Regions from separate parts of the Amnibacterium sp. genome, predicted to be linked through region 1. Evidence: predicted binding sites of a transcription regulator. Region 1 holds the regulator's gene; the other holds the start of a gene.
The links. The regulator LexA, encoded in region 1, represses DNA repair genes until DNA is damaged. The targets are predictions, from matches to a motif close to TCGAACANNTGTTCGA.
Positions count from the first base shown of each region.

Region 2: the regulator LexA is predicted to act here: its motif matches at 10,505-10,520, upstream of ACTHLI_RS04670 (DUF222 domain-containing protein).

Region 1 is NZ_JBQCGC010000105.1:108,714-122,951, forward strand. Features, by position in the region: gene hflX (GTPase HflX) at 1-95, shown strand, start outside; gene ACTHLI_RS15095 (hypothetical protein) at 100-243, opposite strand; gene ACTHLI_RS15100 (GlxA family transcriptional regulator) at 326-1,279, shown strand; gene ACTHLI_RS15105 (DNA-3-methyladenine glycosylase family protein) at 1,291-2,172, shown strand; gene ACTHLI_RS15110 (hypothetical protein) at 2,303-3,109, opposite strand; gene ACTHLI_RS15115 (ABC transporter ATP-binding protein) at 3,106-4,032, opposite strand; gene lexA (transcriptional repressor LexA) at 4,153-4,833, opposite strand; gene ACTHLI_RS15125 (LysM peptidoglycan-binding domain-containing protein) at 5,032-5,517, shown strand; gene ACTHLI_RS15130 (histidinol-phosphate transaminase) at 5,558-6,646, shown strand; gene hisB (imidazoleglycerol-phosphate dehydratase HisB) at 6,643-7,242, shown strand; gene hisH (imidazole glycerol phosphate synthase subunit HisH) at 7,239-7,904, shown strand; gene priA (bifunctional 1-(5-phosphoribosyl)-5-((5-phosphoribosylamino)methylideneamino)imidazole-4-carboxamide isomerase/phosphoribosylanthranilate isomerase PriA) at 7,922-8,656, shown strand; gene ACTHLI_RS15150 (SseB family protein) at 8,653-9,420, shown strand; gene ACTHLI_RS15155 (MarR family winged helix-turn-helix transcriptional regulator) at 9,438-9,926, opposite strand; gene ACTHLI_RS15160 (MFS transporter) at 9,923-11,773, opposite strand; gene ACTHLI_RS15165 (pentapeptide repeat-containing protein) at 11,896-12,546, opposite strand; gene ACTHLI_RS15170 (dihydrofolate reductase family protein) at 12,557-13,117, opposite strand; gene ACTHLI_RS15175 (LLM class flavin-dependent oxidoreductase) at 13,170-14,219, shown strand.
Region 2 is NZ_JBQCGC010000031.1:8,077-22,314, forward strand. Features, by position in the region: gene ACTHLI_RS04605 (putative immunity protein) at 1-107, opposite strand, end outside; gene ACTHLI_RS04610 (VOC family protein) at 178-558, shown strand; gene ACTHLI_RS04615 (hypothetical protein) at 555-857, shown strand; gene ACTHLI_RS04620 (MFS transporter) at 905-2,290, opposite strand; gene ACTHLI_RS04625 (MarR family winged helix-turn-helix transcriptional regulator) at 2,287-2,733, opposite strand; gene ACTHLI_RS04630 (cysteine hydrolase family protein) at 2,760-3,320, shown strand; gene ACTHLI_RS04635 (hypothetical protein) at 3,335-3,733, shown strand; gene ACTHLI_RS04640 (winged helix DNA-binding domain-containing protein) at 3,736-4,785, shown strand; gene ACTHLI_RS04645 (type 1 glutamine amidotransferase domain-containing protein) at 4,808-5,377, opposite strand; gene ACTHLI_RS04650 (MFS transporter) at 5,463-6,749, opposite strand; gene ACTHLI_RS04655 (LysR substrate-binding domain-containing protein) at 6,835-7,713, shown strand; gene ACTHLI_RS04660 (helix-turn-helix transcriptional regulator) at 7,727-8,161, shown strand; gene ACTHLI_RS04665 (VOC family protein) at 8,172-8,570, shown strand; gene ACTHLI_RS04670 (DUF222 domain-containing protein) at 8,631-10,460, opposite strand; gene ACTHLI_RS04675 (VOC family protein) at 10,607-10,810, shown strand; gene ACTHLI_RS04680 (TetR family transcriptional regulator) at 10,855-11,448, opposite strand; gene ACTHLI_RS04685 (SDR family NAD(P)-dependent oxidoreductase) at 11,525-12,277, shown strand; gene ACTHLI_RS04690 (trans-sulfuration enzyme family protein) at 12,305-13,375, shown strand; gene ACTHLI_RS04695 (DUF4349 domain-containing protein) at 13,430-14,238, shown strand, end outside.

The DNA of each region.
Region 1 (14,238 bases):
GCGTGCTCGCGACCGTCTACGAGGAGACCGGTGCGCGCATCCAGGCGCTCGTCGGCGACGAGGAACGCGCCGTCCTCGAGCCCTACCTGGTCTGAGGCGTCAGAGCAGGCGGCGCGGGTCCGCGGTCCGGTCGGAGCGGTCGGGCCGCGGTCCGTACCCGTCCCGGCGCACGGCCTCGACCGTGCCGAGCACGGCGCCCGCGGCGACGGCGGCGAGGAGCAAGAGGAGGATCACGAAGGCCATGGCAGGGACGCTACGGCCACCGGGATCCTGCCACGAGTGGCAGAACGGACATCGTCCGTCGATTCTCTGCCAGACTGAGCGCATGCTGCGGAAGGTCGCCGTGCTCGCCATGCCTGGCATGGCCGTGTTCGAGTTCGGCGTGTTCTGCGAGGTGTTCGGCATCGATCGCCACGACGACGGCGTCCCCTCGTTCGACTTCCGGGTCGTCGCCGCCGATCCCGGACCGCTCCCGTTCCCGCACGGCATGACGCTCGACGTCCCGAACGGCCTCGACGTCGCTGCGGACGCCGATCTCGTGGCGGTGCCGGCGCTGCCCGTCGGGGACAGGGCCGACCCCCGGGTGCTCGACGCGCTCCGCGCCGCGCACGACCGGGGGGCGTGGGTGCTGAGCGCCTGCTCCGGCGCCTTCGTGCTCGGGCAGGCCGGCCTGCTCGACGGCCGACCGAGCACGACGCACTGGATGCACGCCCGGGCGCTGGCCGAGCGGTTCCCGGCGAGCTCGGTCGACCCGAACCGGCTGTTCGTGCAGGACGGGAAGATCGTCACGGGCGCCGGTACCGCAGCGGGCATCGACGCCGCGCTGCACGTGGTGCGGGAGGAGTTCGGCGCGGCCGCGGCGAACATCATCGCCCGGCGGATGGTCGTGCCTCCGCAGCGCGACGGCGGGCAGGCACAGTACATCGCCGCCCCGGTGCCGGAGCACGTCGATGACGGGTACGCGCCCCTCCTCGACTGGATCGAGGCGCACCTCGCGGACGACCTGCCGGTGGAGATCCTCGCTGCGCGCGCGCACCAGTCGCCGCGCACGTTCGCGCGCCGGTTCAGGCAGGCCACCGGCGCGACACCCGCCGCGTGGGTCGCTCGGCAGCGGCTCCTCGCGGCGCGGTCGCTGCTCGAGTCGACGGACCGCTCCGTGGAGGAGATCGCCCGCGATGTCGGATTCGGTCAAGCGTCGGTGCTCCGGCACCGTTTCGCGACGGAGCTCGGCGTGTCGCCGCAGGCCTACCGGCGCCGCTTCGGGCTGGTCCCCGCCTGAGCGCGGCACCGGTGCTGCTCCACCTGCCGTTCACCCCGCCGCTCGACCCCTCGAACCTCTACGGCCATCTCGCGGCGACCGCCGTGCCCGGGGTGGAGGAGTGGCGGGCCGGCGCCTACCGCGCCGCCGTCCGGCTCGCCCACGGCGCCGCGGTGATCGAGGTGGGGCTGCCCACAGCGCACGGCGTGCCCGCGTCGCTCCGGCTCGCCCACCGGAGCGACGAGGCGGAGGCGCTCGCCCGGGTGCGGATCGCCCTCGACCTCGCGCTCGATCCGCACGCGATGCAGGCGGTGCTCGAAGCGGACCCGGTGCTGACTCCGCTCGTCGTCGCGGCTCCGGGCCGGCGCGCGCCCGGGACGCTCGACCCGGAGGCGATGGTCCTCCGAGCGGTGATCGGCCAGCAGGTCTCCACCGCGGCCGCTCGCACGCACACGGCGCGGCTGGTCGCCGCCTTCGGCGAGCCGCTGGAGGCGCCGGACGGCGGCTTGACCCATCTGTTCCCGACCGCGGAGGCGCTCGCGGCCGAGCCGCACCGCCTCACCGAGGTGCTGCGCATGCCCTCGTCCCGCATCCGGACGGTGCTCGGCGTCGCGTCGGCGCTCGCGGACGGGACGGTCGACCTCGCCTCGCCGCCGGACGAGGTCCGCGCCGCGCTGCTCGCCCTGCCGGGCGTGGGGCCGTGGACGGCCGACACGGTGCTGATGCGCGCGCTCCACGTCGACGCGTTCCTGCCCACCGACCTCGGCGTCGTGCAGGCGGCGCGACGGCTCGGGCTCCCGGACGCGCCCCGCCCGCTCGCCGCCCGGGCGGAGTCGTGGCGCCCATACCGGACGCACGCCGTCCAGTACCTCTGGGCGACCGGGGTGCACGCCGTCAACACGCTGCCGGCCTGAGCGGGGTCAGCCGGGCAGGGTCCCGCGCCAGGTGCGGAGTGCCGTCGCCTGGTCGTCCGGGAGCATCGCGCGCGGGAGTCCGCCGAGGTCGCGCGCGTTCACGAGACCGTCGACGGCGATCCCGCGTGCCTCAGACGTCGCGGGCCCTGGTCAGCAGCAGGGCGGGGATCCACGCCGCGGCGACCCAGCAGACGAGCGCGATCAGGGCGCCCCAGAGCGGGATGGCCGTCGGGTCCGGGCCGGCGTACAGCACCCCGCCCGCGGACGAGAGGAGGTACTCGCCCGCCGTGCGCAGCCAATCCGCCCGGGTCAGCGCGGCGGCGAGGTTCACGATCGTCGGCGCGACGAAGAGGAGCGCGGCCAGGATCGTGATGCCCGCGGCCGACGCCCGGACGAGCGCGCCGAGCCCGACGGCGAACACCGCCACGACGGCGAGGTAGGAGGCCCCGCCGAGCAGCGCGCCCACGGTGTCGCCGTCGAAGGCGACGGTGACGCCCTTCGCGCCGAACAGGCCCGCGACCACCCCGAAGCTGCCGAACGTGACGACCAGCCCGAGCACGAACGACCACAGCCCGACGATCACGCCCTTGCCGACCAGCGCGGGCCACCGTGCCGGTACCGCCGTATAGGAGGAGCGGATCTGGAGGGTCGCGTACTCGCCCCCGATCGACAGCACACCGAGCACGCCGACCACGAGCGCGACGAGGCTGAGGCTGACGGAGGCGCCGACGAGCGGCAGATTCGACGGGCCGCCGCTCGGATCGGGTCGCGCGGCGACCCCGAGCAGCACGGAGACGGCCGCGGTCAGCGCGAGCGACACCGCCGTCGTCCAGAAGGTGCTGCGCACGCTGACGAGCTTCAGCCACTCCGACCGGAGCACGCCCCCGGCGGTGACCCCTCTGGTACCGGCCCGGTCGGTCGTGACGACCGCGCTCATGCCCGGCTCCCTTCGGGAACGGCGGACCCGCTCCGGTACTCGACGTCTTCGGCGGTCATCGCGAGGTAGACCTCCTCCAGCGACGACTCGACGGTCGTCAACTGGTGCAGTGGGATGCCGGCGGCGGCCGCCGCCTCGCCGACCGCGGCGGCGTCGATCCCGGCGACGTCGAACAGGTCGTGCTGCCCGTCCGAGACCGTCGCGCCGTGGGACCGGAGCACGGCGGCGAGCTCGGCGCTCCGCGGGGACGCGACACGCACGCTCGAGCCGCCGCCGGCGATGAGCTGGCCGATCGGCATGTCGGCGAGCACCCTGCCGCGGCCGAGGACGATCACGTGGTCGGCGGTCTGCGCCATCTCGCTCATGAGGTGCGAGGACAGCAGCACGGTCCGGCCCTCGGCGGCGAGCTCCCGGACGAACGTCCTGACCCACCGGACGCCGTCCGGATCGAGCCCGTTGACCGGCTCGTCGAGGATCAGCGTCGCCGGGTCGCCGAGCAGCGCCGCGGCGATGCCGAGCCGCTGCCCCATCCCGAGCGAGAACCCGCCGACGCGTTTGCGGGCCACGTCCCGCAACCCGGCGAGATCGATGACCTCGTCGACCCGTTGGTCCGGGATCCCGTGCGTGGCGGCCAGCGCTCTGAGGTGGTTGCGCGCCGTGCGCCCGCGGTGCGCAGCCTTCGCCTCGAGGAGCACCCCGACCTCGTGCAGCGGTGCCGCGTGGTCGCGGTACGGGCGTCCGTTCACGCGAACGGTCCCCGCGGTCGGCGCGTCGAGTCCGACGATCATCCGCATCGTCGTCGACTTGCCGGCGCCGTTGGGGCCGAGGAACCCGGTCACGACTCCCGGCCGGACGTCGAAATCGATCCCTGCCACCGCCGTCTTCGCGCCGTATCGCTTGACCAGCCCTCTCGCCTCGATCACGGGCGCTCCCTCCGGCGCGACCGGCGCGCGCCTCCGACCACCGTAGAGAGGCCGAGGGATCCGTGCCCAGGATCGCGACGGATCTCATCCGGAGGGATGAACCGAGACCCGGGCGCGTCGTCACACGGCGCGGAGGATCGCGACGACCTTTCCCAGCACGACGGCCTCGTCGCCGAGGATCGGCTCGAAGGCCGAGTTGCGGGGCAGCAGCCAGGTGTGGCCGTCGCGCTGCCGGAACACCTTCACCGTCGCCTCGCCGTCGAGCATCGCGGCGACGATCTCGCCGTTGTCCGCGGTCTGCTGCGATCGGACGACGACCCAGTCGCCGTCGCAGATCGCGGCGTCGATCATCGACTCGCCGACGACCTTCAGCATGAAGAGGTCGCCCTTGCCGACCAGCTGGCGAGGGAGGGGGAACACCTCGTCGACCTGCTGCTCCGCGGTGATCGGGATGCCGGCGGCGATGCGGCCGACGAGCGGCACCATCGCCGCATCGCCCACCGGCACGGCATGGGTGTCGGACTCGGCCGAGGCCGACACGGGGACCGGGATGACGACCTCGAGGGCGCGCGGACGCTTCGGGTCGCGGCGGAGGTAGCCGGAGAGCTCGAGCTGCTTGAGCTGGTGGGTGACGCTCGACAGCGACGCCAGTCCCACCGCGTCGCCGATCTCGCGCATGCTCGGCGGGTAGCCGCGTGACGCGACCGAGCGCTGGATCGCCTCGAGGATCGCGTGCTGCTTCGGCGACAGCGACGTCCGCCGTCGGGATCGCGTCCGGCCGGTGGCCTGCTCGTCCGTCATCGGTCCTCCACGCTCCCGCGTCCCCGCGTGACCCCGCATCCGGGAGTCACACCGATGGTATTCGGACCGCGTGCCGGGTGCAAACACGTGTTCGATCGGACGTCCGGCGATGTCGGACCCCCGATCGAAGATCTGCTTGCACGGATTGAGCGCTCGAAGCTATGTTCGATTCGACGGCGATTGCGGAAGGGGAACGCGATGTTCACGGTGCAGAACGACTGGATCGAGTACGAGGCGGCGGAGCCGGCGGCGGTGCAGCTGCGGCCCGTGCCTGCGCGCCGCGCCGCCGTCCGGGGAGGCGCGGCCTGCGCGCATCGGGTGCCCGTGGTGCGTGCGCCGCGCGTCGCCGGCATGCCGCAGGCCGCCGCCGCCCGGTCCGGGCGCGCCCCGGCGCCGCGTCTGCGGCTCACCCGCCGCGGTCAGGTCGTGCTGGTGGTGCTGCCCGCCCTGCTTGCGCTCTCGGGGGCGCTGCTCGCGGCGGCACCGGGGGTCGCCGAGGCGGCGCCGAGGCAGGCGCCGCGCACCGTCGTGGTCGGCAGCGGTGAGACCCTCTGGCGCATCGCCGAGCGCGTCGCGCCGCAGGCGGATCCGCGCGTCACGGTCGCGGCGATCGAGCGGGTGAACCACCTCGGCGGCGCGGGCGTCGACGCGGGAGCCGTGCTCCTCCTGCCCGCCGGGGACTGACCCGGGAGGGGTCCCCGCGCCGTCTGCGAGAATCGTGGGCGTGACCTCGCTCGCGGACCTCCCGCTGCGCGCCGACCTCGTCGGCAGGACCGCCTACGGCGCCCCGCAGCTGCACGTACCGGTGACGCTGAACGTGAACGAGAACACGCATCCGGTGCCGGAGGCGGTGCGCGTCGACATCCTCGAGCGGGTCGCGATCGCGCTCGACGACGTGAACCGATACCCGGACCGGGAGTTCACGGCACTCCGGGAGGCCCTGACGGACTACCTGGGGCACGGCCTCTCGCCGGCGCAGCTGTGGGCCGCGAACGGCTCGAACGAGGTGCTGCAGCAGGTGTTCCAGGCCTTCGGCGGACCCGGACGGACGCTGCTCACCTTCCCGCCGACGTACTCGATGTACCCGAATTACGCCGTGACCACCGGTACCGCCGTCGCACTCGGGCGGCGGGACGACGACTTCCGCCTCGAACCCGCGACTGTCGTCGCGGAGATCGAGCGCACCCGGCCCGACATCACGGTGCTCTGCGCACCGAACAACCCGACCGGCACCCCGGTCGGTCTGGACACGATCGAGGCCGCGTACGGCGCCACGAGCGGGATCCTGATCGTCGACGAGGCGTACGGCGAGTTCATGCCGAAGGACGCCCCGAGCGCGCTCACGCTGCTGCCCGGCCGCCCACGGCTCGCGGTCTCCCGCACGATGAGCAAGGCGTTCGCGTTCGCCGGCGCGCGACTCGGCTACCTCGCCGCGGATCCCGCCTTCACGGACGCGCTGCGGCTCGTGCGCCTCCCGTACCACCTGTCCGCGCTGACGCAGGCGGCGGCGCTCGGCGCGCTCGCGCACGCGCCGCTCATGCTGCAGATGGTCGACGAGATCCGGACCCAGCGGGACCGCACCGCGGCCGGGCTGGAGGCGCTCGGCTACCGCGTCTGGCCGAGCTGGACGAACTTCCTGCTGTTCGGCGGCGTCGCGGACCCCGCCGCGCTCTGGCAGGGACTGCTCGACGCGGGGGTGCTCATCCGCGACCTCGCGATCCCCGGTGCGCTCAGGGTGAGCGCCGGCACCGCGGCGGAGACCGACGTGTTCCTCGAGGCGATGGGCGCGCTCACCCCGGTGGGTGCCCGATGAGCCGCACCGCGACGAGGTCCAGGTCGACCTCCGAGTCGAGCGTCGAGCTGTCGCTCGACCTCGACGGCACGGGCGCATCGACCATCAGCACGTCGGTGCCGTTCCTCGACCACCTGCTCACCGCCTTCGCGAAGCACTCGCTGACGGACCTCACGGTGACCGCCTCCGGCGACACGGACATCGACGTGCACCACACGGCCGAGGACGTCGGCATCGTGCTGGGCGACGCGATCCGGGAGGCGCTCGGCGACAAGGTCGGCGTCGCCCGCTTCGGCGACGCGACCGTCCCGCTCGACGAAGCGCTGACGCGCGCCGTCGTCGACCTCTCCGGGCGCCCGTACCTCGTCCACGGCGGTGAGCCGGAGGGCTTCGCGCTGCACCTGATCGGCGGCCACTTCACGGGCGCGATGGTGCGGCACGTCTTCGAGGCGATCGTGTTCAACGCCAGGATGACGGCGCACATCGACGTCCTCGCCGGTCGCGACCCGCACCACATCGCGGAGAGCGAGTTCAAGGCCTTCGCGCGCGCCTTCCGTGCCGCGAAGCGCCTCGACCCGCTGGTCGCGGGGGTGCCGTCGACGAAGGGGGCGCTGTGACGGTGCCCGCGTCCGCCGCCGCCCGCGGCGGTCGGCGCCCGCGCGTCACGGTCTTCGACTACGGCAGCGGCAACGTCCACTCCGCCGTCAAGGCGCTCGAGGCGGCAGGCGCCGACGTGCGGCTCACCGCCGATCGCGCCGCGGTGCAGGAGGCGGACGGCCTCTACGTCCCCGGGGTCGGCGCGTTCGCGGCCGTGATGGCCGGGCTGACCGCCGCCCGCGGTCCCGAGCTGATCGAGCGGCGGCTGGCGGGAGGGCGCCCGGTGCTCGGCGTCTGCGTCGGGCTGCAGGTGCTGTTCGAGCGCGGTCTCGAGGGCGGAGAGGCCGTCCCCGGCCTCGGGGAGTGGCCGGGCGACGTCGAGCGGCTCGACGCGCCGGTCCTGCCGCACATGGGCTGGGACCTCGTGCGCCCGGCTGAGGGCTCACGGCTCTTCGCGGGCGTCGAGCACGAGCGGTTCTACTTCGTCCACTCGTACGGCGTCCGCTCCTGGTCGATGCCGCCGGCCGCGCGTCTCGCCGCGCCGCTCGTGACCTGGGGCGAGCACGGCGGCCCCTTCGTCGCGGCCGTCGAGAACGGCCCGCTCGCCGCGACGCAGTTCCACCCCGAGAAGTCCGGCGCGGCCGGTCTGCGGCTTCTCACCAACTGGCTGGAGACCCTGTGAGCCTGCCCGAGAAGTCCATGCTGGAGCGCCCGCTCGTCCTGCTGCCCGCCGTCGACGTCGCCGGCGGCCAGGCGGTGCGGCTCGTGCAGGGGGAGGCGGGCACCGAGACCGGGTACGGGGACCCGATCGCGGCCGCCAGGGACTGGGCCGACCAGGGCGCCTCCTGGATCCACCTCGTCGACCTCGACGCGGCGTTCGGCCGCGGGAGCAACCTCGATGTGATCCGCGCGGTGATCGACCGGGTCGAGGACGTGCGGGTCGAGCTCTCCGGCGGCATCCGGGACGACGCGAGCCTCGAGGCCGCGCTCGCCACCGGGGCGCAGCGGGTGAACCTCGGCACCGCGGCCCTGGAGGACCCGGCGTGGACGGAGCGCGTCATCGCCCTCTACGGCGATCGGATCGCGGTGGGGCTCGACGTGCGCGGCACGACGCTCGCCGCCCGCGGCTGGACCCGGGAGGGCGGCGACCTCTGGGAGGTGCTCGACCGGCTCGAGCGGGCCGAGTGCTCGCGCTACGTCGTCACCGACGTGACCAAGGACGGCACGCTCGCCGGACCGAACCTCGAGCTGCTCGCGCAGGTGCTCGAACGCACCGGGAAGCCGGTGGTCGCCTCCGGCGGCATCGCCAGCCTCGACGACCTGCGCCGGCTGCGCACGCTCACCGATGCGGGCCTGGAGGGCGCGATCGTCGGCAAGGCGCTGTACGCGGGTGCGTTCACGCTCAGCGAGGCGCTCGCCGTCGCGACGCTGTGAGCGACGCCGCCCATCGCGCGGATTCGGCGGGCAGGCCGTTCGCCGGCCGGTCGTTCGAGCCGTCCCCGTGGGGCCACGACGACGGCACCGCGCCCGCGGCGTACGTGGAGGCACTCGCGGCGTTCCACGCCGGTGAGGCCGGGGTCGAGGCGGTCGTCGACGCGCTGCGCGGGGCGCGCCTCCTGGTCCCGCTGCTCGCGGAGGTGGGGGAGCGCGGCGAGACGGCCTCGGGGCACGCCTTCGACAAGACCGCGGAGCTCGCGCTCGTGACGGTGGCCGGGCCGGACGGTCGCCGGGTGCTGCCCGCGTTCTCCTCCGCTGCGGCCATGCAGGCGTGGAACCCGAAGGCGCGGCCCGTGCCCGCTCCGGCCAGGCAGGTCGCGCTCGGCGCGGCGAGCGACGGGACGGAGCTCGTCGTGATCGACGCCGCGACCGACCGCTTCGGCGTCCGACGCAGCGCGCTCGAGGCGCTGGCCCGCGATCTGCCGTGGCGCGCCCCCTGGGGCGATCCGGAGGTCGGGCGGGCGATCAGGGCCGCGGTCGCCGACGAGCCCGCGGTGACGACCGCGCGGGTCGGCGCCGGCGATCCGCGGGCGTCGTTCGACGGCGCCGAGGTCCTCGTCGTGATCGTCCTGCACGAGACCCTGGACCAGCAGCAGGTCGGCGAGCTGATGGCGAGGGTCCAGCGGCGGTGGACCGAGGACCCGGTGGTGCGCGCCAGGGTGGACTCGATGGCCGTACGGCTCGAGGCCGCCTTCTGCTGAACCCCTCGGGGAGCGCTTCAGGCGGTGCGGCCCGGACCCGGCGTGGTGGCCAGGAGGGCCGCCTCGAGGGTCGCGATGGCGGACTCGAGTGCGGGCAGGTCGTCAGGGGCGACCTCGGCGAGGATCGAGGCGACCCCCGCCGCGCGCTCGCGTCGCGCCTGCGCCACCGCCTCCGTGCCCGCCGGCGTCAGCCGGACGAGCTGCGAGCGGCCGTCCGCCGGATCGGCGGACCTGGTCACGAGCCCCCGGTGCTCGAGCTCGGTCACGAGGCGGGTCATCCCGGGTGCCGCGATGCCCTCGATCCGCGCCAGCTCGCCCGGTCGCACCGCGCCGAGCCGGTCGATCGAGGCGAGGGCGGACACCGCCACGTGCGTCAGCGCGTCGGCCGGCGGCCGGAGGCGCCGGTTGAGGCTGCCCGCCACGAACGCCAGGCGCTCGGCGAGGTCGGGCCGCGCGGCCGCGCCCTCCCCGTGGGGAGAGGCGGCCGCGACCTCGGGCGCGTTCACCTGGCCGGCTCCGACTCCGTGTCGGCGTCCTCCGTCTCCGCGCGGTCCGCGTGCTCGGCGTGCGCGACCGCGACATGGTGCGCGAAGGCCTCGTCGGCTTCCGCGAGCACGGCCTCGCCGCGCGCCTGGGCCGGCGTGACGCTGCGGGTGGCGACCGCGGCGCGCTTGCCGCCGGCGAGGGTCGCGATCGCGCCGATCACCGACATGACCGCCGCGGCGATGAACACGATGACCAGACCGTCGTGGAACGGGCCGGCGATCAGGTTCGGGAAGAACTGCTTGCCGGTCAGCGTCGCCGAGTCCGTCGCCGGGATCGCCTTCAGGATGCCGGTCGGCCCGAGCAGCGTCTCGATCGGGTTGTAGCCGAGGAACGCGGCGAACAGGCTCCCGACGGGCGGGATGTTCGCGACCGCGTCGGCGGCCTGCGCGGGCACGTGGTGCGCGGTGAGCCCGGCCCGCATGGCCTGCGGGAGCGAACCGGCGAGCCCGGCGACCATGAGGGAGAAGAAGATGCCGATCGACAGCGAGGAGCCGGCGTTCAGGATCGTGCCCGCCATGCCGGAGGCCGACCCGCGCTGGTTGGGCGGCACGCTGCCCATGATCGTGGCCCGGTTCGGGGCACCGAACATGCCGGACCCGACGCCGTTCAGGAAGGTGATGACCGCGAACACCCAGTACGCGAAGTCGACCGGGATCAGCAGGAGCGCGATGAACGTGGCGGCGCTCAGCAGCAGCCCGGCGGTGGCGAGGCCGCGCGTGCCCCAGCGGTCCGAGAGGATGCCGGACACCGGGCCCGAGATCAGGAAGCCGACGGTGAGGGGCAGGAGGTAGATGCCCGCCCAGAGCGGCGTGTCCGCGTAGGAGTAGCCGTGGAGCGGCAGCCAGATGCCCTGCAGCCAGATGATGAGCATGAACTGCAGGCCGCCGCGGCCGACTGCCGCCAGGATCCCGGCGAGGTTCGCCATCGCGAACGGACGCGACGAGAACAGCCGCAGCTGGAACATCGGCGCCTTGCGACGCAGCTCGACCGCGACGAACACGCCGAGCAGCACGATGCCGCCGATGATCGCGCCGAGCACCCAGGGATTCAGCCAGCCGGTGGCTGCGCCTCCGTAGGGCTGGATGCCGTAGGTGATGCCGGTGAGCAGGGAGGTGAGGCCGAGGAGGAACAGCACGTTGCCCGGGATGTCGAGCGAACCCGGGTTGCGCTGCCCGACCTCGTGCAGCGACTTGAAGGACCAGATCGTGCCGACGATGCCGATCGGCACGGACACGATGAACACGGCCCGCCAGTCGATGACGGCGAGGAGGCCTCCCAGGATCAGCCCGATGAACGAGCCCGCGATCGCGGCGATCTGGTTGATGCCGAGCGCCATGCCGCGGCGGTCCGCGGGGAACGCGTCGGTGAGGATCGCGGTCGAGTTCGCGAACAGCATCGCGGCGCCGATGCCCTGGAACACCCGCCACAGAATCAGCCAGAGCGCGCCGGCGCCCGACATGAAGGGGTCGAGCGACAGCGCGATCGCCCCGATCGTGAAGAGCACGAAGCCCGCGTTGTAGATCTTCACGCGCCCGTACATGTCGCCGAGGCGGCCGAAGCCGACGACGAGCACCGCGGTGACGAGCATGAAGCCCATCAGCATCCAGAGCAGGTAGCTCGTGTTGCCGGAGTCGAGGGCGTTCAGCTTGATGCCGTTGAAGATCGCGGGCAGGGAGATGAGGACGATCGACGAGTTGATCGTCGCCATCAGCATGCCGAGCGTGGTGTTGCTGAGGGCGACCCACTTGTAGTGCGGGTGGTCCTTGTCGAAGAGGGCCCTGCGAGGGGCCTGCGCGGTGGTGCTCAAAGTGGCTCCGGCGGATCGTGATGGGAGCCGGACGCCGTCGGCCGGATCATTGCTTACCAGGAAGCAACCATATGGGACCGCCCCGGATTCCCCCTGGATCGGCGCGGGGCGTCCCCCGCGCCTCAGCGGATCGTGATCCCGAGCGCCTCGGCGAGCAGCGGGGCGAAGCGGGGGAGCTGCGCCTCGGACAGGATCGCGCCGGAGAGCGCCGCGGCGTGATCGATCCGGTCGAGCTCCGCGCCACGCAGGTCGAGGTGCTCGATCCGGGCCCCGTTGACGGCGAGCTCGCGCACGCGGCACGACTCGACCGCGGTCCGGCGCACCGTCGCCCCGCGCAGATCGAGGTCGCCGATGGTGCAGTCGGTGAACCGGACGTCCTCGAGCTCGGCGTCGGACAGGCCGAGGTAGTCGATGCGGCAGCCGATGAACTCGACGCGGCTCAGCGTCGCCTCGAACCACTCCGCGGCGCCGATGCGGCAGCCCTCGACGCGGACGTCGCGCAGCACCACCCGCGCGGCGCGCAGCGACGTCGCGGTCACGCCGTCGAGCACGCTGTCGACGATCCGGACACCGTCGAGGCGCGCGTCGTCGAGGACCACGCCCTCCAGCAGGCACTCGTCGAACACGGCCCCGCTCAACTGGGCCCCGGCCCCATCGAGGCCGGCGAGGCGCAGCCCGTCGAACCGGCCGCGGTCGTCGAGCGCGGCCCCCTCCTCGAGCTCCGGCAGCACGACCGCGGTGAGTCGCGGGGTCGTCGCATCGCGCTTCGCCACGCGCTCCACGCTAGGGCGTTCCCGCTCGGATCGAGTAGCGGAGGAGGACCCAGCCCTCCTCGAGGACCTGCTCCTCCTCGAGGGCGAGTCGATGCGCGACGCCGTCGGGGATCGCCCTGGGACCCTCGCCGACCATCGCCGGCACGAGCAGCAGGATCAGCTCGTCGACAAGGCCTGCGCGCATCGCCTGGGCCGCGAGGTCGGCGCCGCCGACGGTGAGGTCGGAGGACGCCTCCGTCTTCAGCCGGCGCACCGCCTCCGGATCGAAGTCGTGCTCGAGCCGGGTCCGCGCGGTGTCGACCGATGTCAGCGTCCGGGAGTGGACGATCTTGTCCGCCTGCCGCCAGATGACGCCGTAGTCGCCCGGGACGGAGCCGTCGTCCGGGGTCGTCTCCCAGAACCGCATCGTCTCCCAGAGTCGCCGGCCGTAGAGGTAGGTGCCGACGCCGCGCTCGCGCTCGTTGACGAGGGCGTGCACGGACTCGGGCGGGGCGGCCCACCGGAAGTCGCCCGCGGCGTCCGCGATCCGCAGGTCGAGCGAGCAGATGAAGAACGCCGTGAGCCGCGCCATGCGCCCACCGTCCACCCCGTCGTCTGCACGGTCAAGGCGTAAGATCGTTGACATGTCTACGAAGCGGATCGGCTTCCTCTCCTTCGGCCACTGGGGGCCGGCGCGCGGGTCGAGCACGCCCACCGCGCGCGACACCCTGCTGCAGACGATCGAGCTGGCGGTCGCGGCGGAGGAGATCGGCATCGACAACGCGTCGATCCGCGTGCACCACTTCGCCCCGCAGCTCTCCGCGCCCTTCCCGCTGCTGGCCGCGATGGCGGCGCGCACGAGCCGGATCGAGCTCGGTACGGGCGTGATCGACATGCGGTACGAGAATCCCCTGTACATGGCCGAGGAGGCCGGGGTCGCGGATCAGATCTCGGGTGGGCGCCTGCAGCTCGGCGTGAGCCGCGGCTCACCCGAGCCGGCGTTGAACGGGGCGCACGCCTTCGGGTTCGTGCCGCCGGAGGGGCTCACGGACGCGGACCTCGCGCGCCACAAGCTCGAGCTCTTCCTGGCGGCGATCCAGGGAGCGGGTGTCGTGGCCTCCGATCCCCGGATGACCGGTGTCTCGCAGGGGCTCGCCGTGCAGCCGCAGTCGCCCGGTCTCGCCCGACGGATCTGGTGGGGGAGCGGGACCCGTGCGACCGCGCGGTGGGTCGCCGAGCAGGGGCTGAACCTGCAGTCGTCCACCCTGCTCACCGAGGACACCGGGGTGCCCTTCGACGAGCTGCAGGCCGAGCAGATCCAGGTGTACCGCGACGCCTGGAGGGAGGCGGGGCACGACTGGGAGCCGCGCGTCTCCGTCAGCCGCAGCGTCATGCCCATCACCACCGACGTCGACCGGCTGTACTTCGGCGGGGAGCGGGACTCCGAGGATCAGGTCGGGTACCTCGACGGCGGCAACGCGCGCTTCGGCAGGACCTACGCGGGCGAGCCCGACGTGCTGGCGGAGGAGCTGGCGGGCGACGCCGCGGTGCAGGCGGCGGACACGCTGCTGCTCACCGTCCCCAACCAGCTGGGTGTCGAGTACAACGCGCGCCTCCTGGAGACGGTCGCGAAGCACATCGCCCCGGCGATCGGCTGGGTCCCCCCGGCCGAGCGGACCCTGGCCGAGGTCTGACCCGCCCGTTCGATTCGAA
Region 2 (14,238 bases), on a different contig from region 1:
TCCGGCTCCGCGGTCTCGAACACGGCGAGGACGCGTTCGGCGCAGTCCGCGGCCCAGAGCGCGAGCACGCGGCGGTCCTGCTCGCTGAGCCCCTGCGCCGACGGCATCCCGCCACGCTCGCACGGCTCGCGGAGGACGGCAAAGGCGCGCCCCGACTCCCGGGGGTACCGTCCGGGCATGGATCCGTCGCCGAGCCGGTTCGTCGCGCTCCACCACGTGCAGCTGGCGATGCCGCGCGGCGAGGAATCCGCCGCGCGCAGGTTCTGGCGCGACCTGCTCGGCATGACGGAGCTCGCGAAGCCGCCCGTCCTCGCCGCGCGTGGCGGGTGCTGGTTCCGCGGCGGCGGGGTCGAGGTGCACCTCGGGGTGGAGGAGCCGTTCGCCCCGGCGCTGAAGGCGCACCCGGGTCTGCTCGTCGAGGGCCTGCACGAGCTCGCGGCGCGGCTGGCGGGCGCCGGTCATCGGGTGCGGTGGGACGCCGACTTCCCCGGGCACGAGCGGTGCTACGTCGATGACCCCTTCGGGAACCGCCTCGAGTTCCTCGAGGCGCTGTCGTGAGCAGCGAAGCGCACCAGCGCCCACCGCGCGCGCTCCTCGTCCTCCTGCTCGTCGCCGCGGTCCTGTGCGCCGGCGTCGGGACCGCCCTGGTGCTGTCTTCCGCGGGCGCCGCGAGCTACGGCTGGACCGCGTACGCGCCGCTCAGCGGCACCTCCTCCCGCCCGGTCGACCTGACCTGGCTGCTCTGGCGGCCACGCATCGGTCTCGCGTTGCTCGCACTCGGAGCCGGCTCGACAGGCGCCCTCATCGTCGCGCTGTTCTCGAGCAGCCCATCCGCTCCGGGGGCCCCGCGCGGCTGATCCTCCTGCGCGCGCCGGCGGATCTGCCGCGGAGGGCCCCCGGAGGCTCAGGGCTGCGGCGTGCGGCCGATGCGGCGCAGCGAGCGGTCGGCGAGGACCAGCACGACGAGGACGCCGCACGCCACGAGCATGAACACCGCGAGCTCGTGCAGGCCCGCGGTGTCGGCACGCTTGCCGAAGAAGCCCGCGGACGCCGACGACGACACGATCGCGCCGAGGTACATGAAGGTGCGGAGCAGGCCGGCGGAGGCGCCCACGCGGCTCGGGTCCGCCTGGTGGTAGAGCGCGTTCTGGTTCGCGAGGTTCAGCATCCCCTGCGGCACGCCGAGCACGGCCGCGATCAGGACGAGCAGCCAGATCGGCGAGCCGCCGGTGACGATGAGGAGCGCCGCACTCACCACGACCTGCACGACGCCGCCGACGAGCAGCTTGCCCCACACCTCCGGCATCCGGCCGGTGGTGACGGAGATCAGGATGCCGACGCCGAACGTCGGGAGCAGCACGAGGCCCGTCACGGCGGGGCTGAGCCCGCGCCCGTCCTCGAGCCACTGCGAGTAGCCGTAGAGGTAGGCGTACGACACCGTCGCCGCGAGGAGGGACCGCGCGAACGTCGCCAGGATGGCGCGATCACCCGCAAGCACCCGCACATCGATGAAGGGGTCCCCGGCGCGCAGCTCGCGGAGCGCGAACCCGCCGGCGGCCACGATCGTGAGACCGAGCAGCCACAGGCCGGCCGGCCGCGGGTCCATCAGGAACAGAAGGAGCGACACCAGCATCGCGGCGAAGAGCGCGACCCCGGCCCAGTCGAGCCGGAGGAAGCGCTGCCCGGCGTGCGGCACCGCCTCGTCCCTGGGCAGCACGAGCATCCCGAGCAGCACGCCCGCGCCGGCGAGCACGAGGTTGATGCCGAACGTCGCGCGCCAGCCGCCCAGATCCACGAGCACGCCGCCGAGGGTCGGCCCGACGACCGCGACGGTCTGGGTCGCGATCGCGAGCGCGGTGAGGACGCCGGCGGGGCTCTCCTGCCCGGTCCGCTGCGCCTCCCTCCTGATCAGCACCATCGAGGCCGGGTAGCCGGAGCAGGTGCCGAAGCCGAGCACGACCCTCGCGACCACGAGCACGGCGACGGAGGGGGCGAGCACCCCGATGAGGCCGGCGACGCCCGCGAGGACCGTGCCCGCGAGGAAGAGCCGTCGCGGCCCGAACACGTCGACGAGCCGGCCCACGAGCGGCTGCCCGATCGCCGTCGCCACGTACAGGGCGGAGACGAGCCACGCGGTCTCGGCCGCGGGTGCGCCGAACGCGACCGCGATCGGGACGAGCGCGACGGCGATGATCGACGAGTTGATCGGGTTGAGGATCGACCCGAGGATCATCGGCGCGAGCAGGCGCCGGTCGAAGCGGTCGACGGGCGGCGCGGCGTGCGCCGTCATCGCTCCGTCAGCCGCTGCAGGAGGGCCGCCGCGTCGAGCACCGTGGCGAGCTCGTCGTCGCTGAGCCGCTCGCGGAGCGTGCGCGACAACCACTCCTGACGGGCTGCGCGGTTGCCGATGAACAGCGCCTCCCCCTCCGGTGTCGCCCTGAGGATCGACCGCCGGCCGTCCGCCGGCTCCTCGGACCGCACGATCAGGCCGTCGCGTTCGAGCGCGGCGACGGTCGCCGCGACGGACTGCTGCCGCACGCCGTCCATCGCGGCGAGCGCCGCGGCGGTGTCCGCCTCGCCCTTGACGATGCGCGCCAGCGTGGAGGTCTGGGAGGCGCTGAGGCCGCCCTCGTTCAGGAGCCGGAGGCGCCGGTGCAGGCGCCCGACGGCCACCCGGACCTCGCTCGCCGCACGCGCGGCGAGGTCGTCGTCGTCGGGGATGGGATCGCTCACGAATACACAGTCTAGACTGTCGATCCATGACCGAGCCTCGCACCGCCCTCCTCCTCATGGACTTCCAGCGCAGCATCGTGGAGCGCTATCCGGACCCCGCCGTGCTCGAGCACGCGGCCGCTGCAGCCGACGCCGCGCGCGCCGCAGGCGTCCCGGTGGTGTTCGTCCGCGTCGCGTTCCGCGAGGGCGCGCCGGAGATCGCCGCCTCCAACTCCCGCTTCGCGCCGATGAGGGGGCGGAGCACCGGGGGCGAATCGGCTCCCGGCGTGCAGATCGCGGACGCGATCGCCCCGCACGAGGGCGAGCCGGTCGTCACGAAGCGCCGGGTCAGCGCGTTCGCGGGCAGCGACCTCGCCGTGCTGCTGCGGGGCCTCAGCGCCGAGCGGCTGGTGCTCGCGGGCATCGCGACGAGCGGCGTGGTGCTGTCGACGTTCGTCGAGGCCGCGGACCTGGACTTCGATCTCGTCGTGCTCGGCGACGCGTGCGCGGACAACGACCCGGAGGTGCACCGCGTGCTGCTCGAGAAGGTCTTCCCGAAGCAGGCACGGGTGCTGACCGCCGCGGACTGGGCGGCGTCGTTGGCGTAGGCCAGGATCGAGCCATGGCCACAGACATCGAGGACACGGTTCCCGAGGTGCCGGAGGACGTCGACGCGGCGGAGCTCGCCGAGATCGTCGACGAGCTCGCGACCATGAACAGCGACGACTGGTCCACGGTCGCCGAGAACGGCGTCGCGGGCGGCGCCCGGTTCGAGTTCGCGTTCTCCGCCCCGAACGAGGACGCGGCGACCGAGCTGCTCGAGGGGGTCCGCGACGACCTCGGCTACGCGGGCACCGCGAACGAGCCCGAGGGCGAGCTCGACGACTGGACGGTCCGCGGCACGACCTCCGAGGTCGCGGTGACGCAGGAGGGGCTCGCGACGTGGGTGCGCCGGCTCGCCGCGTACGGGCTGGACCACGACGGCAGCGTGCTCGACGGCTGGGCGCTGCTGCTCGACTGACGATGCGCGTCGACCCGGTGGGCGCCCGGTGCACCGCTCAGCTGCTCAGCGGGCGCCCGGCCGCGTCCGCCGAGGAGGCGGTGGGCCGGGTGCTCGCGGTGCAGGGGCAGGATCCGCGCGGGTTCCGCCTGGCGGTGCGGGCGAGGACGCGAGGGGTCACCGCGGCGGACGTCGACGCCGCGCTGAGCGGGTCGCGCACCCTCGTGGTGTCCTGGCTGAACCGGGGCACCCTGCACCTCGTGGGCGCGCAGGACTTCTGGTGGCTGCACGACCTCACCACCCCGCGGCTGCGGACCGAGTCCCTCCGCCGCCTCGCGCAGGAGGGCGTGTCGCCGGAGCAGGCCGAGCTCGGTGTCGAGACGGTCGCGGCCGCCGTCGCGGAGGCGCCGCGCACCCGGGACGAGCTGCGCGCCGCGCTCGACGCGGTGGGCGTGCCGACCGCCGGCCAGGCGCTGGTCCACGTGCTGCTCGCGGCCACACTGCGGCATCGGCTGATCCGCGGGCCGGTGCAGGACGGCGAGCACCGCATGGTCCTCGCCGAGGACTGGCTCGGACCCGCGCCGGAGCCCCTGGACCGCGGCGCGGCGCTCGCGCTGCTCGCCCGCCGCTACCTCGAGGGCCACGGGCCGTCCTCCGACCGGGACCTCGCGGTGTGGGCGAAGCTGCCGCTGCGCGACGCGCGGGCCGGGCTCGCGGCCATCGACACCGTGGCGGTCGGCGACGGCCTGGTCGACCTGCCCGAGCGGGAGGAGCCGGCCCCGCTGCCCACCCGGCTGCTCGGCAACTTCGACCCGATCCTGCACGGCTGGGCGTCCCGGGAGGCGGTGCTCGGCGTCCACGACCCGCAGGTCGTGGCGGGCGGCATCTTCCGGTCCTGGGCGTTCGCGGGCGGTCGCCCGGTGGGCCTCTGGCGGATCGCGGGAGGCCGCGTGCGGATCTCCCCGTTCGGCCCGCTCGCGAAGCGCACCGAGCACGCGCTCCTGCAGGACGCGGCGGCGGTGCTCGCCTACCTCGGCATGCCCGAGAAGGAGGCCGAGATCCTCCCCGCCTGATCGCCGCCGCGACCCGATCGCCTCAGGCGGCGACGGCCGTGAGCGCGCGGTCGATCGCGCCGACGAAGTCGTCGAGGTCGTCCGGGTTCCGCGACGTGATGAGCGTCCACCCGTCGCTGTCGTCCACCACGACCGGCTCGTCCGCCCACTCGCCGCCGGCGTTCACGAGGTCCGTCCGCAGCGACCAGAACGAGGTCAGCCGCTTGCCGCGCACCGCCCCCGCCTCCACCAGGGTCCAGGGCGCGTGACAGATCGCCGCCACGGGCTTCCCGGCCGCGACGAACGCCTTGGCCAGCGCGACCGCGTCCTCGTCCAGGCGCAGCTTGTCCGCGTTGATCGCCCCGCCCGGCAGGAGCAGGAGGTCGTAGTCCGCGGCGTCGACGGCGCCGATGGTCGTGCTCGGCTGCACCGTCCGCCCCGGGTCCTTGTCGTCGACCAGCGTGACGACGTCCTCCTGCTGCTGCGCGGCGATGTCCACCGTCGCCCCGCTCGAGCGCAGGCGCTCGGTCGGCACCACCAGCTCGTCCTGCTCGACGCCGTAGTTCGTCACGACCGCGAGCACCTTGCGCCCGCCCAGATCCTGCTCCGCCATGGGTTCCTCCTTGCGATGTCAGCCAGCGACGGTAGGAGGCCCGGGTGCACGCCGGCCGAGGCGCAGGTGGGAATGTCCTGCCCGGCTAGCGGGTCACGATCCGCACGACCGGCAGTCGCGGCTTCATCTCGAGCCGGAGGGAGCCGCGGCGCGCCAGCAGGATCGAGAGCACGATCCCGGCGACGGCCGGCACGCCGCCGGCGATCAGCATGCCGCCGCGAGCGCCGAGCACATCGACGATCCCGCCCATGATCGGACCGCCGATCCCCTGGCCGCCGAGCACCACGAGCACCCACACCGAGATCACGCGCCCCCGCACCTCCGGCACCGTCGACAGCTGCACGAGCGGGTTGCCGGACTGGAAGAAGTACTGGCTGCCGATGCCGGACACGACGAGCGCGACGCCGAACGTCTGCACGGTCGGCATGATCGCGGCGATCGCGAGCACGGCCGCCCACGCTGTGCCGCACAGGATGACGATGCGGAGCCGGAGGTGCGTGAGGCGCGTCGACGCGAGAGCGCCGGCCACGGCCCCGACGGCGACGAGCGAGTTGAACAGACCGTAGCCCGACGCCCCGAGGTGGAACACCTGGGTCGCGAACGCGGCGAGCAGCACCGGCATCGTGAGCGTGAAGACGCTGAGGAACGCGAGCATCAGGATCGAGTAGCGGATCGCGGGGGTGCGCAGCACGAAGGCGACGCCCTCCCGCAGCGCGTTCGGCCGGCGCTGCGGCGTCGGCACGGGCTGCAGCTTCGAGGCGTCGAGCCGGGTGAGCATGAACACGGTGACGCCGCAGGCCAGCGCGTTGATCAGGAAGGCCCACCCGCCGCCGACCGCGCCGATCAGGCCGCCCGCCACGGCGGGGCCGACGAAGGCGCCGAGCTGGAACACGGCCGCGTTGAGGTTCAGCGCGTTCTTCAGGTGCTCCCTGCCGACGAGCTCGTTCACGAACACCTGACGCCCCGGGTTGTCCACGACGGTGACGCAGCCGATCGCGAAGGCCGCGCCCCACACCATCCACACGGTCGCCGTGCCCGTGAGCGCCACCGACGCGAGGAAGAGGCTGACGAGCCCGACCAGGGACTGCGTGACCATGAGCAGGCGACGGCGCGCGAAGCGGTCGACCAGCACGCCCCCGTGGAGGCCGAACAGGATCGACGGCGTGAACTGCATCAACGTGGTGATGCCCACCGCGGCGACGCTGTGCGTGAGCTGCAGCACGAGCCAGTCCTGCGCGATGCGCTGCATCCAGGTCGCGCTCATCGCGAGCACGTTCGAGCCGGCGAACCGCCGGTAGTTGGGGACGGAGAGCGGGGCGAAGCCGCTGAGAGCGGGTCGGATCCGGGCGGGGAGGAGGAGCGCGTGGGACATGCCGTTCCCACGCTACGGAATCACTGGCATTCCACTTGGGAATGGAGTTCGATATCCGTCATTCACTTCTCGAATGGGTAGGGCGATGTACGACCCGGTTCTCCTCCGCACGTTCCTCGCCGTCGCGGGCGGCAGCAGCTTCACCGTTGCCGCACAGCAGCTCGGCATCAGCCAGCCGACCGTGAGTCAGCAGATGCGTCGACTGGAGGACGAGGTGGGGCGCGCGCTCTTCACGCGCGAGACGCGCGGGGTGCGACTGACGGAGGCGGGCGAGGCGCTGGCGGGGTTCGCCCACCGGATCCTCGGCGCCCACGCCGACGCGGAGTCGTACTTCCGCTCCTCCCCCACCCGGGGCCGGCTGCGGTTCGGCACGGCCGACGACCTCGCGATCACGCAGCTGCCCCGGATCCTCCGGCAGTTCCGCCGGCTCAACCCGCAGGTCGACCTGGAGCTCACCGTCGACCAGAGCGGCGTGCTCACGCGGCGGCTCGCGGCCGGCCATCTCGATCTCGTGTTCGTCAAGCAGCCGTCCGTCGAAGCGGGCGAGGGCACCCTCGTGCTCCGGGACCAGTTCGTGTGGGCCGCGGAGGACGCGGAGCCGTTCGTGAAGGAGGAGCAGGTGCCGCTCGTCGTGCATCGCGCGCCGAGCTTCACCCGTCGGATGGCCATCGACGCGCTCGAGGCGTCGGGCCGCCGCTGGCGGATCGCCTGCATCGCGCGGGACATCAACGCGATGCTCGCCGCGACGCGGGCGGGCCTCGGGATCGCGGTGCTCGCGCATTCGCTGATCCCCTCCGACCTCCAGAAGGTCGAGGTGCGGCTCGGGCTGCCGACGCTCGGCGCCGTCGACTTCCGGCTGCTCTCGAACCCCGCGGCCCCGCGGTCGGCGGTGGAGGCGCTCACGACCGCGATCCGCAGCGCGACGCTCTCCGCACAGGCCCCGCTCGGCGTCCCGGCCCGCTGATAGGTTCCCGCGCATGATCCCGGAGCGTCGTGCGGAGCTCGTGCTCCTCCGGCGCGCCCGGGACCTGATCGACCGTCGCTTCGCGGAACCGCTGGACGTGCCGGCCATCGCCGCCGCGGTGCATCTGTCGGCCGCGCACTTCAGCAGGCGCTTCCACTCGGTCTACGGGGAGACCCCGTACCAGTACCTGATGACGCGGCGGATCGAGCGGGCGTGCGCGATGCTGCGCGCCGGCGCGAGCGTCACGGAGGCGTGCATGGCGGTCGGCGCGTCCTCGCTCGGCTCCTTCTCCAGCCGGTTCACCGACATCGTGGGCACGACGCCCTCCGCCTACCGGGCGGCGGAGCATCCCGCCGAGGCGCAGATGCCCGACTGCGCCGCTCGCGTGCTCACGCGTCCCCGGCGGACGAGCAGGATCGGAGAAGCGGCCGGTACCCCGGCGTCCTAGCCTGCCCGGCATGCGGATCTCGCTCCAGTACTCCCCCATCCCCGTCTCGGACCCGGAGGCCGCACTCGCGTTCTACCGGGACGCGCTCGGCCTGCCGGTCGCGCAGGACGTCTCCTCCGGCGGCCACCGCTGGATCACCCTCGGCGACGCGGGAGGCGCGCAGATCGTGCTCTCGGACCCGCACGCCGGCCGATCCCCCGCCGACGGCGAAGCGCTCGAGGAGCTCGTCGTGAAGGGCACGTTCGGCCCGTGGGTGTTCGCGACGGACGACCTCGAGGCGCTCTTCGACCGTGCGGTCGCGGCCGGTGCGGAGGTGGTCTCGGAGCCCGCCGACCAGCCGTGGGGCCCGCGCGACGCGGCGTTCCGCGACCCCTCCGGCAACGTGGTCCGCGTCCTGCAGCAGCCCTGATCCCCGAAGAACGAGCGCACGCGCACCGACGGGGCCGGTCCGGGATCAGCCGGTCCGGGATCAGAAGGGGCAGTCGTCGGGATCCAGGAGGTCCGGCGGCACGGGTGTCGGTCCGAGCGGGTCGAGCGGCCGGGTGACGTAGCGGTTGCCCGCGCTCGTGGTGACGATGGCGGTGCGGTCCGCGAGCTGGACGACGTCGATCTCGCCCGCGGTCTTGAGCCCGTGGTCGAAGTGCGACAAAAGCATGAGGTTGTCGATCGCCGTGGCGCCGCCTTCGCCGTTCTTCCAGAACGAGCGGTTGTGGTCGACCTCGGCCTGCTCCGGCGCGCACGGTCGACCCGGGCCCCTGCCGCCGCCGTCGAGGACCCTGAGCAGGGTCCGCATGTCGGCGGTCGGCCGGTACCGTTCGCGGCCGAGACTCACGGGGACGCCGGTGAAGGGGTCGGTCAGCACCCGGATCCAGTTCTTCGCCGTCCCGGCGAGGCCGAGCGCGGTCCGGATGCCGATCGGGCCGTAGCCCTGCAGGACCGCGGGCTGCCGAGACCGGCCGAGGGCCGTCATGGCCGGCAGGAGCACGACGACCTTCGCCTGCACACCGCGGCGCTCGGGGATGAGTGCGTCCTCCCGCGAGGCGTCGTTCGCGAGCGCCTCGATCAGGCCGTCCTGCAGGAGGTCCGCCCGGAGGGCGCCGATGCCGACGGCACCGCCCGATCGGCCGTGCTCGAGCACCGCCGCCTTCGTGAGCTGGCGATCGATCGTGAGCAGCGCCTCCATCGGCAGGTACGCGTGGAGCCAGCCCATGCCGTCCTTGCCGGCCTCGACGATCACCGAACGCCTGCGCATCGCTCGCGCTCGCCGGTCGTCCGCGCTCGACGCCTGGAGGCGCTCCGCGAGCCGCCGGAGTGCATCGCGGACCTGCGGCGCGGGCACCTCCGCGAGGATCGTGCACGCGCCGTCGTCGTACGCGGGGAGGACGATTTCGTCCATGCCCTCCATGGCCGCGTGGACCGCACGCATCGAGGACCAGGGGACCTCCGCTGCGAGGAACCGCTGCCACACCGCCGGCAGGGACCGCTCGACGCGGTCCGCCAGGTGGACCGTGTTCCGCGCCGTGGTCCACACCGTCCCGAGCTGCAGCCCGAGGTCCTGGAAGAAGCCGTTCAGATAGGGCGTGTTCGCCGCTCCGGCCCCCTCCCTGGCCTGCGCGATGCGCCACGCGGCGACCGCAGCGACGATGCGACGCATCTCGCTCCGGTTGTGCCACCGCTGCTGCTCGGCGACGACGGCCAGCGCCTCGAAGAGCGGGTCCGGGTCCGGCTTGGCGTTCGGCGCACACGGCAGGTGCGCCGCAGCGGCGTCGTCGACCGCCCACCGCTCGACCGCCTCCACGGTGAGCCGCCAGGTCGTCGGCTCGAGCCCGGCGGCGGCTGCGGCCGCGAGGGCCCACGCGCGCGTCTCCTGCTCACAGCCGCGCAGGTCGAGGTGGTGATCGCCCGGTTCCGTCCGGAGGCGCGCGTGCAGCCGCTGCACCATGAGCTCCGGCAGCGCGGGTGTCCCGCCCATCCAGATCCGCTCGGTCACCAGGGCGAGCCGCGCTCCGTCGACCTCCAGGATGCGCACCGATTCGGGCAGCAGGGGCCACGGGTCGACCGGGATCGACGGGGACGACTCCTCGGGCGGTGTCGGGTCCTCCTCGGGCCAGGTGCGCCAGAAGGGATCGATCGGCTCGCTGTCGAGCACGTGCACGGGATCGACCCGGACCGGGGAGGGACGGAGCGGCCGGACCGTCGCCCCTCCGCGTCGCGCCGCGTCACGTTCACGCGCGGCATCACGAGCGGCGAGCCGGTCGACCCGCCGCTGCTCCGCGGCGATGATCCCGGCGAGCGACATGCGAACATGATATCGACTTACGCTGCGCATTAGCAAGATCCAATGCGAACATATGTTCACCGATTCGCTGTCCTGATCCCTTTCGCGCAGCCGCCGCCCTGCCTAGGGTGAGGGGCGGCGGATGCCGACCACGAGAAGGACCCGACATGAGACTCCGGACCGTCAGCGTCTTCGTCGACGACCAGGACCGCGCGCTCGCCTTCTACACCGGACCGCTCGGCTTCCGGGTCGCCGCCGACGTCCCGCTCGGCGAGTTCCGCTGGCTGACCGTCGTGTCCTCCGACTCGCCGGACGCCACACAGCTCTCCCTCGAACCCAAGGCGCATCCGGCGACACGGTGGGCAATCTGATCCAGCTCGTGCAGCCGCTCGACTGACCGACGCTCCGAGGCCGGTCAGGCCCTCGGCGCGGCCATCCTGCGGGCGAGCTCGACGACGAACGCGCGGCGCCGCGCTCGCTCCTGCCGATCATCGACATCGGCGCCGGTGATCATCGCGGCCAGCTGCGGCACGGTCTGCCACCACGCGGCGAGCGCGATGAGCGCGAACACCACGTGGCCTGCGTCGAGCGAGGGGTCGAGCACGCCCGCCCGCTGGGCCTCGGCGAACCGTTCGACCTTCTCGCGGTAGTGGGCGCCGCGCGGTTCGGCGGCGGCCGGTTCACCCCCGACGAGCCCCTCCCACTGCAGCAGCCGCGCGAGCTGCGGGTGGGCCGCATGGAAGTCGAAGGTGGCGCCCGCGAACTCGCCGAGGTCGTCCAAGCCGGCGCCGGTCAGGCGGACGGCCGCCGCCAGGCGGTCGAGCTCCGCGGTGAGCACGGCCTCCCACAGCGCCCGCTTGTCCCCGAAGTAGGCGTACAGGCGCTCCTTGTTGACCCCCGCACGCGCCGCGATGCGCGTCATGGTGGTGCCGTCGGGGCCGTGCTCGGCGAACTCGGCCGTCGCCGCCTCCTGCAGCCGCCGCCGCGTGCCCTCGGTGTCCCACGCCATGCCGCCAACGGTAGAGGTGCCCGCGCAGGGGTACGCTTTCTCCAACCCCATCGTTGGAGTTGGAATCGGAGACGACATGAACGACACCGCACCGGGACCAGGTTCCGTCGCGCTCGTCACGGGCGCCACGAGCGGCATCGGCCTCGAGATCGCGCGACAGCTGCTCGACGCCGGACTGATCGTGCACGTGGCGGGCCGGGATCCGGACCGGCTGCGCGCTGCCATCGACGAACTGTCCGCCTCCGGAGACCGGGCCCGGCCCCTCCAGCTCGAGGTGACCGACCAGGACTCGATCGCCGCAGCGGCCGCCTCCGTCGACGCCCTGGACGTGCTGGTCAACAACGCCGGCATCAACCCGGGAGGGGCGGATCCGCTCGGCGGCCCGCTCGACGACTTCCGCCGCGCCTACGAGACGAACGTGTTCGCGGTCGTCGCCGTGACCGCCGCGTTCCTGCCGGCGCTCCGCCGCTCACCGCATCCCAGAATCGTCAACGTGTCGAGCGGCACCGCGTCGCTCACCTGGACCACGAGCGACAACCCGCAGTTCGACTGGCGGGCGGTCCAGGGCGGGGGCACCGCGTACCGATCGTCCAAGACCGCGCTGAACGCCGTGACGCTCCACACCGCGCAGGCGCTCGCCGCCGAGGGGTCGGGGGCACGGGTGAACGCGCTCGCCCCCGGGCTGCGCCGCACGAACCTGCTCCCCGGGATGTCGCGAGGGGGCGATCCTGCGGAGGCGGCGGCCGGCGCCGTGCGGCTCGCGCTGCTGCCGGACGACGGACCGACGGGAGGCTTCTTCTCCTGGGACGGCACCCCCGTGCCCTGGTGAGCGCGGTGGGCGCGGGAGGATGACGGCATGGACGACGGTTCCCGCCCCCTGCGATTCGCCACCCGAGCCGTGACCGCGGGCCGCCCGCCCGCTGCGCCCGATGCACCGCTCAACCAGCCGGTCGTGCTCGCCTCGACGTACGGCTCCTTCGGCGAGCTCGAGTACGGGCGGTACGCCAACCCGTCCTGGGCCGCGTTCGAGGCGGCGCTCGGCGAGCTCGAGGGCGGCACCTGCGTGTCGTTCGCCTCCGGCATGGCGGCGGTCAGCGCGGTGCTCGACCTCGTACCGACCGGCGGCACGGTCGTCGCGCCCCGTCACTCGTACACGGGCACCGTGGCGCGGCTGCAGGAGCTGGAGGCGCGCGACGCCGTCCGCGCGGCGTGGGTCGACATCACGGACACCGCGGCCGTGATCGCCGCGGCGCGCGGCGCCGCGCTCGTCTGGCTCGAGTCGCCCACGAACCCCGCGCTCGAGCTCGCGGACGTGCCCGCGATCGTGCGCGGCGCGCATGCCGCCGGCGCGCTGGTCGCGGTCGACAACACCTTCGCGACGCCCCTCCTGCAACGGCCGATCGAGCACGGGGCCGACCTCGTCGTCCACTCGGTCACGAAGTACCTGGCCGGTCACAGCGACCTGCTGATGGGGGCCGTGGTGGCGACGGATCCCGAGCTCGTGGCGAAGGTGACGGGCGCCCGCTCGCTCGGGGGCGCGGTGCCCTCCGCGTTCGAGGCGTTCCTGGCCCTCCGGGGCCTCCGGACGCTGCCGGTGCGGCTCGAGCGCGCACAGGCGACCGCGCAGCGGCTCGTACGGCGCCTGGAGGGGCACCCGGGCGTCACCGAGACGCGGTATCCCGGGTTCGGTGCGATCGTCTCGATCGTGCTCTCGGACGCGGCGGCGGCGGACGCGCTCGTGCACGGCGTCCGGCTGTGGCGCGCGGCGACGAGCCTCGGCGGGGTCGAGTCGAGCCTCGAGCGGCGCCGCCGCTGGGCGGGCGAAGCGCCGACGATCCCGGAGGGGCTGGTGCGGCTCTCGGTCGGGCTCGAGGACGTCGACGACCTGTGGGAGGACCTCGCGGCCGCGCTGCCTGCGGACTCGTAGGGCAGGGCGCACCGCGGCGCGAGACGGAGGCGGCCGCAGCGCACATGGAGGGGTGTGCGCACCAGGATCCTCGCCACCGCCCTCGCCGCAGCGATCGCCATCGCCTCCCTCGCCGGCTGCACCGCGAGCGCGTCGAGCGGGTCGAGCGCCGTCGGCGGCGCCGCCGCCAAGGGGTCGGTCGCCTCCGGCAGCCGATCCGACGCCGCGAGCACCTCCGCCGACCGCTCGATCGTCACCACCGGCACGTTGCACCTGGTCGCCCGGGACCCGATCGCGGTCGCGGACCGCATCACGAGCCTCGTCGACTCGGCAGGCGGCCGCATCGACCGCAGCACCGCGGACCCGAGCGGCAGGCCGTCCGCGCACCTCGTGGTCCGCATCCCCGCCGCGGGGTTCGAGCCGGTCCTGACCGCGATCGAGCACACCGGGCACGTGCGGGACCTCACCGTCGACTCGAGCGACGTCACCGCGCGCGTCACGGACACCGGCGTGCGGATCACGAGCCTCCGCGCCTCCATCACCCGGCTGCAGCAGCTGCTCGCGAAGGCGACGTCGAGCACCGACCTCGTGCAGCTGGAAGGCGCGCTGACGGACCGGCAGACGTCGCTCGAGCAGCTGCTGGCGCAGCAGCGGACCCTGGCCGACCAGGTCGCGTCCGCGACGCTCGACGTGTCCGTCGTCGTCCCCGCGGCGGTACCGCCTGCCGGCCCGTCGGACTTCGTCGGCGGCCTCCTCGCCGGCACGCAGGGGCTCGTGCACGCGCTCGCGGCGTTCGCGGTGGGGTTCGGCGTCGCGCTGCCGTGGCTACTCGCGCTCGGCGTCGTGGGCGCCCTGTCCGCGCTCGCCGTGCGGGTGGTGCGCCG